DNA from 4 places in the Neisseria weixii genome. Region 3 is predicted to be linked to each of the others. Evidence: predicted binding sites of a transcription regulator. Region 3 holds the regulator's gene; each other region holds the start of a gene.
The links. Region 3 encodes FNR, which switches genes on or off when oxygen is low (the NO sensors DNR and NnrR bind a similar motif). Its sites were predicted from a motif close to TTGATNNNNATCAA; they were not measured.

Region 1 (2,209 bases), on a different contig from region 3:
TGAAAATTGCGCCGACTTCACCTTTGATTCTGCCTTATCACATCGCTTTGGATCAAGCGCGTGAAGCGTCTCGTGGCAAAGCGAAAATCGGCACCACCGGTCGCGGTATCGGTCCTGCTTATGAAGACAAAGTGGCACGCCGCGCGATTCGCGTCGGTGATCTGCTGAATCTGGACAAAATCCCTGAAAAATTAGAAGCGATTTTGGCTTATTACAATGTGCAGTTGCAGCATTTGCATGGTGCAGAGCCGGTAAAAGCGGAAGATGTGATGGCGGTGATTGAGCAAGTAGCACCGCGCATTGTGCCAATGATTACGGATGTATCACGCGTGTTGAACGATAAATCACAAGCCGGTGAAAAATTGCTGTTTGAAGGTGCGCAAGGTACTTTGCTTGACATCGACTACGGCACTTACCCGTTTGTGACTTCATCTAACTGCTTGGCCGGTGCAGCTTCTGCCGGTGCAGGTGTAGGTCCACAAATGTTGGATTATGTGTTGGGCATCGTGAAAGCGTATACCACACGCGTGGGTTCGGGTCCGTTCCCGACAGAGTTGTTCTGCGAAGTAGGTGCAGGTTTGGCCGAGCGCGGTCATGAGTTTGGCTCGGTTACCGGTCGCGCACGCCGCTGCGGTTGGTTTGATGCGGCGGCTTTGAAACGCTCTATTCAGGTAAACGGTATTTCCGGTATGTGTATCACGAAATTGGATGTGATGGACGGTATCGAGGAAATCAATATCTGCGTAGGCTATGAATTGCCGGACGGCAGCAAAACTGACATCCTGCCTTGCGGTTCGGATGCAGTGGAATTGTGCAAGCCGATTTTTGAAACGATGCCGGGTTGGACGGAATCGACTTTCGGTATGAAAGAATACGATGCTTTGCCGCAGAATGCCAAAGCCTATCTGAAGCGCATTGAGGAAATCTGCGGTGCGCCGGTAGCGATTGTTTCGACCGGCCCTGATCGTGAAGAGACTATTGTGTTGCACCATCCGTTTGCATAACAGGCCGTCTGAAATCCAGCCCTTAAAATCGACAAGATTTTAAGGGCTGGATTGTTTTATTCTACGCTGATTTTTAGAAAATTTCAGGGTAATCCAAATGTAGTTTTAAGTAGCTGCAATCGGACTTGATGTAAATCAAATCGAACTGGATAAGTAGTTTTATTTCATTTTTTGTTCCTACCTTTTCATCTTAAAAAGTGCTATTCTTACATATATAAATTATCTAGTTTGCTTTAGATTTTACTTTATTTAAAACAGGAGTTTGATATGTCTGCTGATGTACAAGAACGCCCATTAGGCTGGGAGGGCTTTATAAGCGGTGACTGGGAAACCAATGTAAATGTCCGTGATTTTATTCAAAAAAACTACACGCCTTATGAGGGTGATGCCGGCTTCTTAGCGCCAGCTACTGAAGCCACTACTAAATTGTGGGCAGAAGTAATGGAAGGCATCAAAGTCGAAAACCGCACCCATGAGCCTTACAAAATCGATGCGCAAGTGGTTTCCGGCATCACCAGTCATGCGCCGGGTTATATTGATAAAGATTTGGAGACCATCGTTGGCTTGCAAACTGATGAGCCTTTGAAACGTGCCATCATGCCGTTTGGCGGTCTGAAAATGGTGAAAGATGCGTGTAAGGTCTATAACGTTGATTTGAATCCTGAAGTCGAAGAAATCTTCACCAAATACCGTAAAACACACAACCAAGGTGTGTTTGACGTATATACCCCTGATATCCGCCGTTGCCGCAAATCAGGCGTGATTACCGGTTTGCCTGATGCCTATGGTCGCGGCCGTATTATTGGCGACTACCGCCGTGTGGCTTTATACGGTATTGATTTCTTGATGAGAGACAAGCTAAATCAATACAACTCGTTGCAAGCAGATTTGGAAAACGGCGTGAATTTGGAGGAAGTAATCCGCCGCCGCGAAGAAATCAACGACCAATACAATGCCTTGGCGCAAATGAAAGAAATGGCAGCGTCTTATGGCTACGATATTTCTAAACCGGCGAGCAATGCGCAAGAAGCGATTCAGTGGACTTACTTCGCTTACTTGGCTGCTGTGAAATCGCAAAACGGTGCCGCCATGTCGTTTGGCCGCGTATCCTCATTCTTGGATATCTACATTGAGCGTGATTTGCAAAAAGGTTTGATTACCGAAAGCCAAGCGCAAGAATTCATTGACCATTTGGTGATGAAACT
Region 2 (2,209 bases), on a different contig from region 3:
ACCGATAGCCAATGCCAGCGTGGTATTCAAATCAGCGGTAGGTACGACACGCAATAATGCATGATGATCACCGGTAATACCCTGCCAGGCGACTGGCAACAAATCAACCGGCAGCAAGTCCATGGCATTCATCAGGAAAATCCATACAAACAAGGTCAAACCCAATGGCGCAACGGCTTTGCGGGACTGCTCATTATGGATAATGCTTTTACACATATCATCCACAAATTCAAACAGGATTTCTACCGCAGCTTGAAAGCGGCCGGGCACGCCGGCTGTTGCTTTCCTGGCACCACGCCATAAGATAAAGCTACCGATAATTCCCAACACGACGGCAAAGAAAATTGCATCCAAGTTGATGTAAGAGAAATCAGCAATATTTTTCAGGCCTTGGCCTTGGGTTACGTCCGACAAACTGGTCAAGCTTTGCAAGTGGTGCTTGATGTAGTCGGCAGCGGTCATAGATTCACCTGCCATAGTCTTTAACTCTCAAGTAATACAAAAAAACCAAATGGCTGACGCCGAGCAATCCGAAGAAAAACGGAAGAAAAACCAGCGATTCATGCCAAATTGCAAACACAATCAGCATCAACACCAGCGACAGCACTACTTTTAAAACTTCTCCAAAAATAAACATCCTGCTTTGCAGATAAGGATTATTTTTAACAAGCTTTAAAAGTAAAACTGCAATAGATGAAGGGATGAGATACGTGATTCCGCCGACCAAGGCCGACCAAAAACCGCTTTTGCCTACAATTATTGCACTTAAGGCAGAAACTGCAAGCAAGACAATCACTTGTAAAATTAAAATTTGCTTCATATTTTTAAGGCGATTGAGCCACAATACTAAAGCGAGGCTACTATAATCAAGAAGTGCTATGTCGTCAAGCGATTGTTAAGCTTTGTGAAACGTTATTATTTGAGGATATGTCAATTTAAGAAAAGTTCTCTGTTTGGCAGTTTGGCAATTGCTATTCCGTGAAGATTTTAACACAAATTACACATTGTTACATGCTTATTAATCTTGAAATACAACAATTTATAAACACCTAACATATTCCATCCCTCAACTTCAAATAATCCCTTTGATTTCAATCAGATTTTAATAAGGCCGTTTGAAATTTCAGACGGCCTTAATTATCATTTTTTTGTGTAAAAGAAACAGTTTACTTAAAATTTTTTGGCCTCGCCTCTGAAATAAAGGTTACGCTTCGTATTGAATGCCCAATTGTTTCAGCAGATATTCAAATGTTTCGGGCGTGTCGAAATGCAACACGATTTTGCCTTTTTTCTGATTGGTGGTTTTGATTTCGGCATTCACGCCCAAACGCTCGGTCAATACGTCATTCAAACGCCGAACATCAGGGCTGATGGTTTTCTTCGGCTCGACTTCTTTGCTTTGATGCGCCAACTGACTGCGGCGCTCTACTTCGCGCACTGACCAGCCGTTTTTCACTGCTTTTTGCGCCAATTCCAACTGCTCAACTACCGGCAGCGTCAACAATGCGCGCGCATGCCCCATTTCCAAGTGGCGGTGGTATAGCATATCCTGCACCGGCTCGGGTAAGCTCAGCAAACGCAAACTGTTGGAAATTGCGCTGCGGCTTTTGCCGACGGCCTTAGCCACGGTTTCATGCGTCAAACCGAATTCATCGACCAAGCGTTTCAAGCCTTGTGCTTCCTCAATCGGATTCAGGTTTTCACGTTGCAGGTTTTCGATCAAACCCATCGCCAGCGCGGTTTCGTCGCTGATGGTTTTGATCACTACCGGAATTTCAGTCAATCCGGCCAATTGCGACGCGCGCCAACGGCGTTCGCCTGCAATCAATTCGTATTGCGACAAACCGTGTTCGCGCACAATCACCGGCTGAATCACGCCTTGCGCTTTAATCGAATCGGCCAACTCTTGCAGCGCTTCGTCATCCATCTGCACACGCGCCTGATAGCGGCCGGGCTGGATATCGCTGATGTCGACGGAGGTCAGGCGGTCGCTGGTACTGTTGTCCACCCCATTGGAAATCAAGGAATCTAAACCGCGGCCCAAACCGCCTTTCATTTTTGCCATATTGTTATCCTTTATTTTAACGGCGCCAAAACAGCGCTTTCAGACGGCCTTATCAAATCATGCGCTATTTTATCGGATATTGCTACGGATAGACAATTTGTATTCTATAATAACGCTTTCAGACGGCCTGACACAGAAAGGCAA
Region 3 (2,209 bases):
TCGAGTTTTTCTTCGCTACCCGGTACGGCATTGGTATCGATGCGGCGTTGCGGTTTGAAAATATGGGGCAGGTGGGCATAGTGATACAGTGCCAAACGGTCGGGATCGAGGCTGAGCACGGTATCGATGGTGGCTTTCATGCTTTCTACCGATTGATGCGGCAGGCCGTAAATCAAATCGACGCTGACGGATTTGAAGCCGGCTTTGCGCGCGGCATCAATCACCTCTTTGGTTTCTTCAAAGCTTTGAATGCGGTTGACCGCTTCTTGCACTTTCGGGTCGAAATCCTGAATGCCTACGCTCATGCGGTTGAAGCCGAGTTTGCCGAGGTTGTGTACCGTTTCGCGGCTGACTTTGCGCGGGTCGATTTCGATGGAGTATTCACCGTTGGGCATGAGTTGGAAATGCTTGCGAATCATCTTAAACACACGCTCAAGCTGGTCGTCGCTTAAAAAAGTCGGGGTGCCGCCGCCGAAGTGAAGTTGCGCCAATTGATGACGGCCGTTGAGATGCGGGGCGAGCAGTTCCATTTCACGCTCGAGATACTCAATATAAGCATCGGCGCGGATTTTGTCTTTGGTGATGATTTTGTTGCAGCCGCAGTAATAGCAAATGGTATTGCAAAACGGAATGTGAATATAAAGCGATAAAGGCTTATTGAGCGCGCCCAGACCGCGTAAATGCAGCGCATGGGTGTATTCGGCTTCGCGGAAACCATCGTGGAAGCGGTCGGCGGTGGGGTAGGAAGTATAGCGTGGGCCGCTTGTCGGAAGCTTGGCAATTAAATCGCGGTCGAATTCTGGTAGTTCGTTGTTTTGTATCGGGATTATTTTCATGATGGTCGTGTTGTGTTATATTTTGTTTAACGAATTAGTAAAACTCGATTTAGTTTGCTAGAATGCCACATTATGATAAACCTGTCTTGATATGAGTCAAGGGAAGCTCAGTCAGAACAAGAAGTTTTATAACAAAGGTGTTTGTTTTATGGCCGCACACAATTCTACACATCAATTGAAAGCACTGTGTTCCACGTGTTCCTTGCGTGAACTTTGTTTGCCCGTTGGTCTGATGCCTAACGAATTTTCCCAATTGGATGCCGTTATCCGTCAGAGCCGCCGTCTGAAAAAAGGCGAGTATCTGTTCCGTGCCGGCGAGCCGTTTACTTCTTTGTTTACCATTCGTGCCGGTTTTTTTAAAACCACAGTGGCAAGCCAAGACGGTCGCGACCAAGTAACCGGTTTCTTTATGTCGGGTGAGTTGATCGGCATGGACGGCATTTGTTCGCATGTTCATAGCTGTGATGCCGTGGCCTTGGAAGACAGCGAAGTGTGTGAATTACCGTTTGCACATATGGAAGAGTTAGGGCAAAACATTCCAAGTCTGCAAACCCATTTTTTCCGCTTAATGAGCCGCGAGATTGTACGTGATCAAGGCGTGATGCTGTTGTTGGGTAATATGCGTGCCGAAGAGCGATTGGCTGCGTTTTTGTTGAATTTGTCGAATCGTTTGTATTCGCGCGGTTTTGCCGCCAATGATTTCATTTTGCGCATGTCGCGTGAGGAAATCGGCAGCTATTTGGGTTTGAAATTGGAAACTGTCAGCCGCACGCTGTCGAAGTTCCATCACGAAGGTTTGATTGAAGTGGAACACAAGCATATCAAGATTCTTGATTCGCGGGCTTTGAAAAAAATGGTGTCTGGCTGTGCGCATGCTATGTAAGGCTTGGACATTAAAAGAAAGGCCGGTTTGAAACTTCAGACGGCCTTTTGATATTTTAAGCAAATATGAACGCTTTAAATAGAAAAATCTTCCACAATCGGCGCATACAAAATACGATCGATGGTTTCGCGGTTTAAGTGCGGGGCGAACATTTTGATAAAGTCATAAGTATAGCCGCGCAAATAAGTATCGGAACGGATGGCAATCCATGTGGGTGACGGTTCAAACAGGTGGGCGACATCAATCAATTCCAAATCCTGATCGGCTTGCGGATCGTAAGCCATTTTCGCCATCAAGCCCGCGCCCAAGCCCAGTTTGACATACGTTTTCAATACATCGGCATCGGCTGCAGCCAAAGCTACCTCCGGCTGCTCCAGCTTGGCTTTGCTAAAGGCACGTGCAATGCTGCTGCCGGAATGGAAAGCAAATTCATAAGTAATCAGTGGAAAGCTGGCTAAATCTTCAATGCTGAGCGGATTCCTACAATCCA
Region 4 (2,209 bases), on a different contig from region 3:
GATTTTGCACCCGTTTATCGGCGTGGTGATGTTTATCGGCTTTTTCATTCAATTTTTCCGTTATTGGAAATTCAACTTCTTTGATAAAGAGGATGTGAAATGGATGAAGTCGGTGACCACCATTTTGAAAGGCCATGAAGTGGGTGATGTCGGCAAATACAATGGCGGTCAGAAAGGCATGTTTTGGTTAATGACGGCTTGTATGCTGGTGTTGGTGATTACTGGTGTCATCGCATGGCGTCCGTATTTTGCCGAGATGTTCCCGATTTCGGTGATTCGTTTGGCGTTGCTGTTCCATGCCGGTGCTGCGATTGTCTTGATTGCCGGTATTATCGTGCACGTTTATGCAGCTATTTGGGTTAAAGGCACGGTTCGTGCTATGACCGAGGGCGTGGTTTCGCAACAATGGGCGAAAAAACACCACCCGAGATGGTATCGTGAAGTGATGGCCAAAACCGATGAAAAACCGGTTGAAACGTCAATCACAGATGTCAACCAGCAACACAAGCTATAAAAGCTTAGGATAGCGCCAGAATAATTTAGGGTGCTGCATAGCAAAAGGCCGTCTGAAAAATATTTTTCAGACGGCCTTTTTAATCGTTTTATCAATGCGTAGAATCAGCTGCTTCTGCTTGCTTTCGGTAAGCCAACACATAAAGCATACCGACAAATATTGAGCCACCGACCGCATTACCCAAGTAAACCGACACCATATTGTGCATAAACTGCGCCCAAGAAATATCGGCACCGCCCCAAATCGCAGCCGGAATGACAAACATGTTGGCAACAACGTGTTGAAAACCGATTAACACGAAAATCATAATTGGAAACCAAATCGCCAAAATCTTGCCACCGTAAGTATGCGCGCCGTAGCACAGCCACGCACCCATCGCCACCATCCAGTTACAACCAATGCCGGACACGAAAGCATGTGCAAAGTCTGCCGAGACTTTGGTTTTTGCCACGGTAATGGTTTCGTGTAGGTAATGACCTTCGGTCAAGCCCAAAAAATGGCCGAAAAACCAAGCTACAAAAAATGCGCCGAGTACATTTGTCAACGATACAATCAGCCAGTTGCGCATCCATTGAGCAGCAGTAATCTTTTTCATCATCAGGGCCACTGGCAGCACCATCATATTGCTGGTAATTAGTTCCGCGCCACCCAATAAAATACAAATCAGGCCGATGGGGAAAACAGCCGCGCCGAGCAAGGTGGCCAAGCTGCCCATTTCTTCCGGCATGCCGCCGACTACGCGGATGTAGGCCAGATAGCCGATGGAAATAAATGCACCACCCAAAAAGCCCAAGACGCTGAGTTGCAGCGCGTCACCATTGCCTTTTGCGACGCCTTTATCAGCGGTGGCGCGCAGGATTTCATGTGGATATAAATCACTCATGTTTATTGTCCGTATTGAATATAAGCGTTATTTTACGGTGGTGAAACGCTGTCGCGCTTGATATAACTCAAGGGTGTATTTTTGTTATTCCATGTAATGAGGCCGTCTGAAACGTTTCAGACGGCCTCAAGTCGGTTTCGGCTTATTTTTTCAGTTCGGCCAAAATATCATCAACGGTTTTCTTGGCATCGCCGAAGCACATCACGCTGTTTTCGTTGAAAAAGAGCGGGTTTTGCACACCTGCGTAGCCGGTGTTCATCGAGCGTTTGAACACCACCACTTCTTTGGCTTTCCACACTTCCAACACCGGCATGCCGGCAATCGGCGAATTGGGGTCGGTTTGTGCGGCGGGGTTGACCGTATCGTTGGCGCCGATCACCAGCACCACGTCGGTGTCGGGGAAATCGTCGTTGATTTCATCCATCTCCAATACGATGTCGTAAGGTACTTTGGCCTCGGCCAGCAACACGTTCATATGGCCGGGCAGACGGCCGGCAACGGGGTGGATGCCGAAGCGCACTTCGGTGCCGTTTTTACGCAGAAGCTCGGTGATTTCGGCCACCGGATATTGCGCCTGTGCCACCGCCATGCCGTAGCCCGGGGTAATGATGACGCTCGAGGCGTTTTTCAGCATTTCTGCCACTTCGGCAGGCTTGGCTTCGCGGTATTCGCCCACTTCTTCGCTGCCTGCGGCGGCAGAGGTGCCGTCGGTGCCGAAGCCGCCGGCAATCACCGAAATAAACGAGCGGTTCATGGCTTTACACATGATATACGACAGAATCGCGCCGCTCGAGCCTACCAGCGCACCGGTA

Region 1: pflB (formate C-acetyltransferase) is a predicted target of FNR. The motif match lies at 1,130-1,143, and genes of this name have one in related genera.
Region 2: ACFPVS_RS12585 (ATP synthase subunit I) is a predicted target of FNR. The motif match lies at 1,086-1,099, and genes of this name have one in related genera.
Region 4: ACFPVS_RS09980 (formate/nitrite transporter family protein) is a predicted target of FNR. The motif match lies at 1,455-1,468, and genes of this name have one in related genera.

What each region holds. Positions count from the first base shown of each region.
Region 1 is NZ_JBHSPY010000005.1:52,517-54,725, reverse strand. Features, by position in the region: gene ACFPVS_RS04610 (adenylosuccinate synthase) at 1-1,004, shown strand, start outside; gene pflB (formate C-acetyltransferase) at 1,272-2,209, shown strand, end outside.
Region 2 is NZ_JBHSPY010000041.1:6,324-8,532, forward strand. Features, by position in the region: gene atpB (F0F1 ATP synthase subunit A) at 1-477, opposite strand, end outside; gene ACFPVS_RS12585 (ATP synthase subunit I) at 467-820, opposite strand; gene ACFPVS_RS12590 (ParB/RepB/Spo0J family partition protein) at 1,205-2,065, opposite strand.
Region 3 is NZ_JBHSPY010000031.1:23,784-25,992, forward strand. Features, by position in the region: gene hemN (oxygen-independent coproporphyrinogen III oxidase) at 1-836, opposite strand, end outside; gene fnr (fumarate/nitrate reduction transcriptional regulator Fnr) at 985-1,719, shown strand; gene ACFPVS_RS11510 (CysB family HTH-type transcriptional regulator) at 1,794-2,209, opposite strand, start outside.
Region 4 is NZ_JBHSPY010000022.1:18,381-20,589, reverse strand. Features, by position in the region: gene ACFPVS_RS09985 (formate dehydrogenase subunit gamma) at 1-514, shown strand, start outside; gene ACFPVS_RS09980 (formate/nitrite transporter family protein) at 606-1,403, opposite strand; gene pntB (Re/Si-specific NAD(P)(+) transhydrogenase subunit beta) at 1,540-2,209, opposite strand, start outside.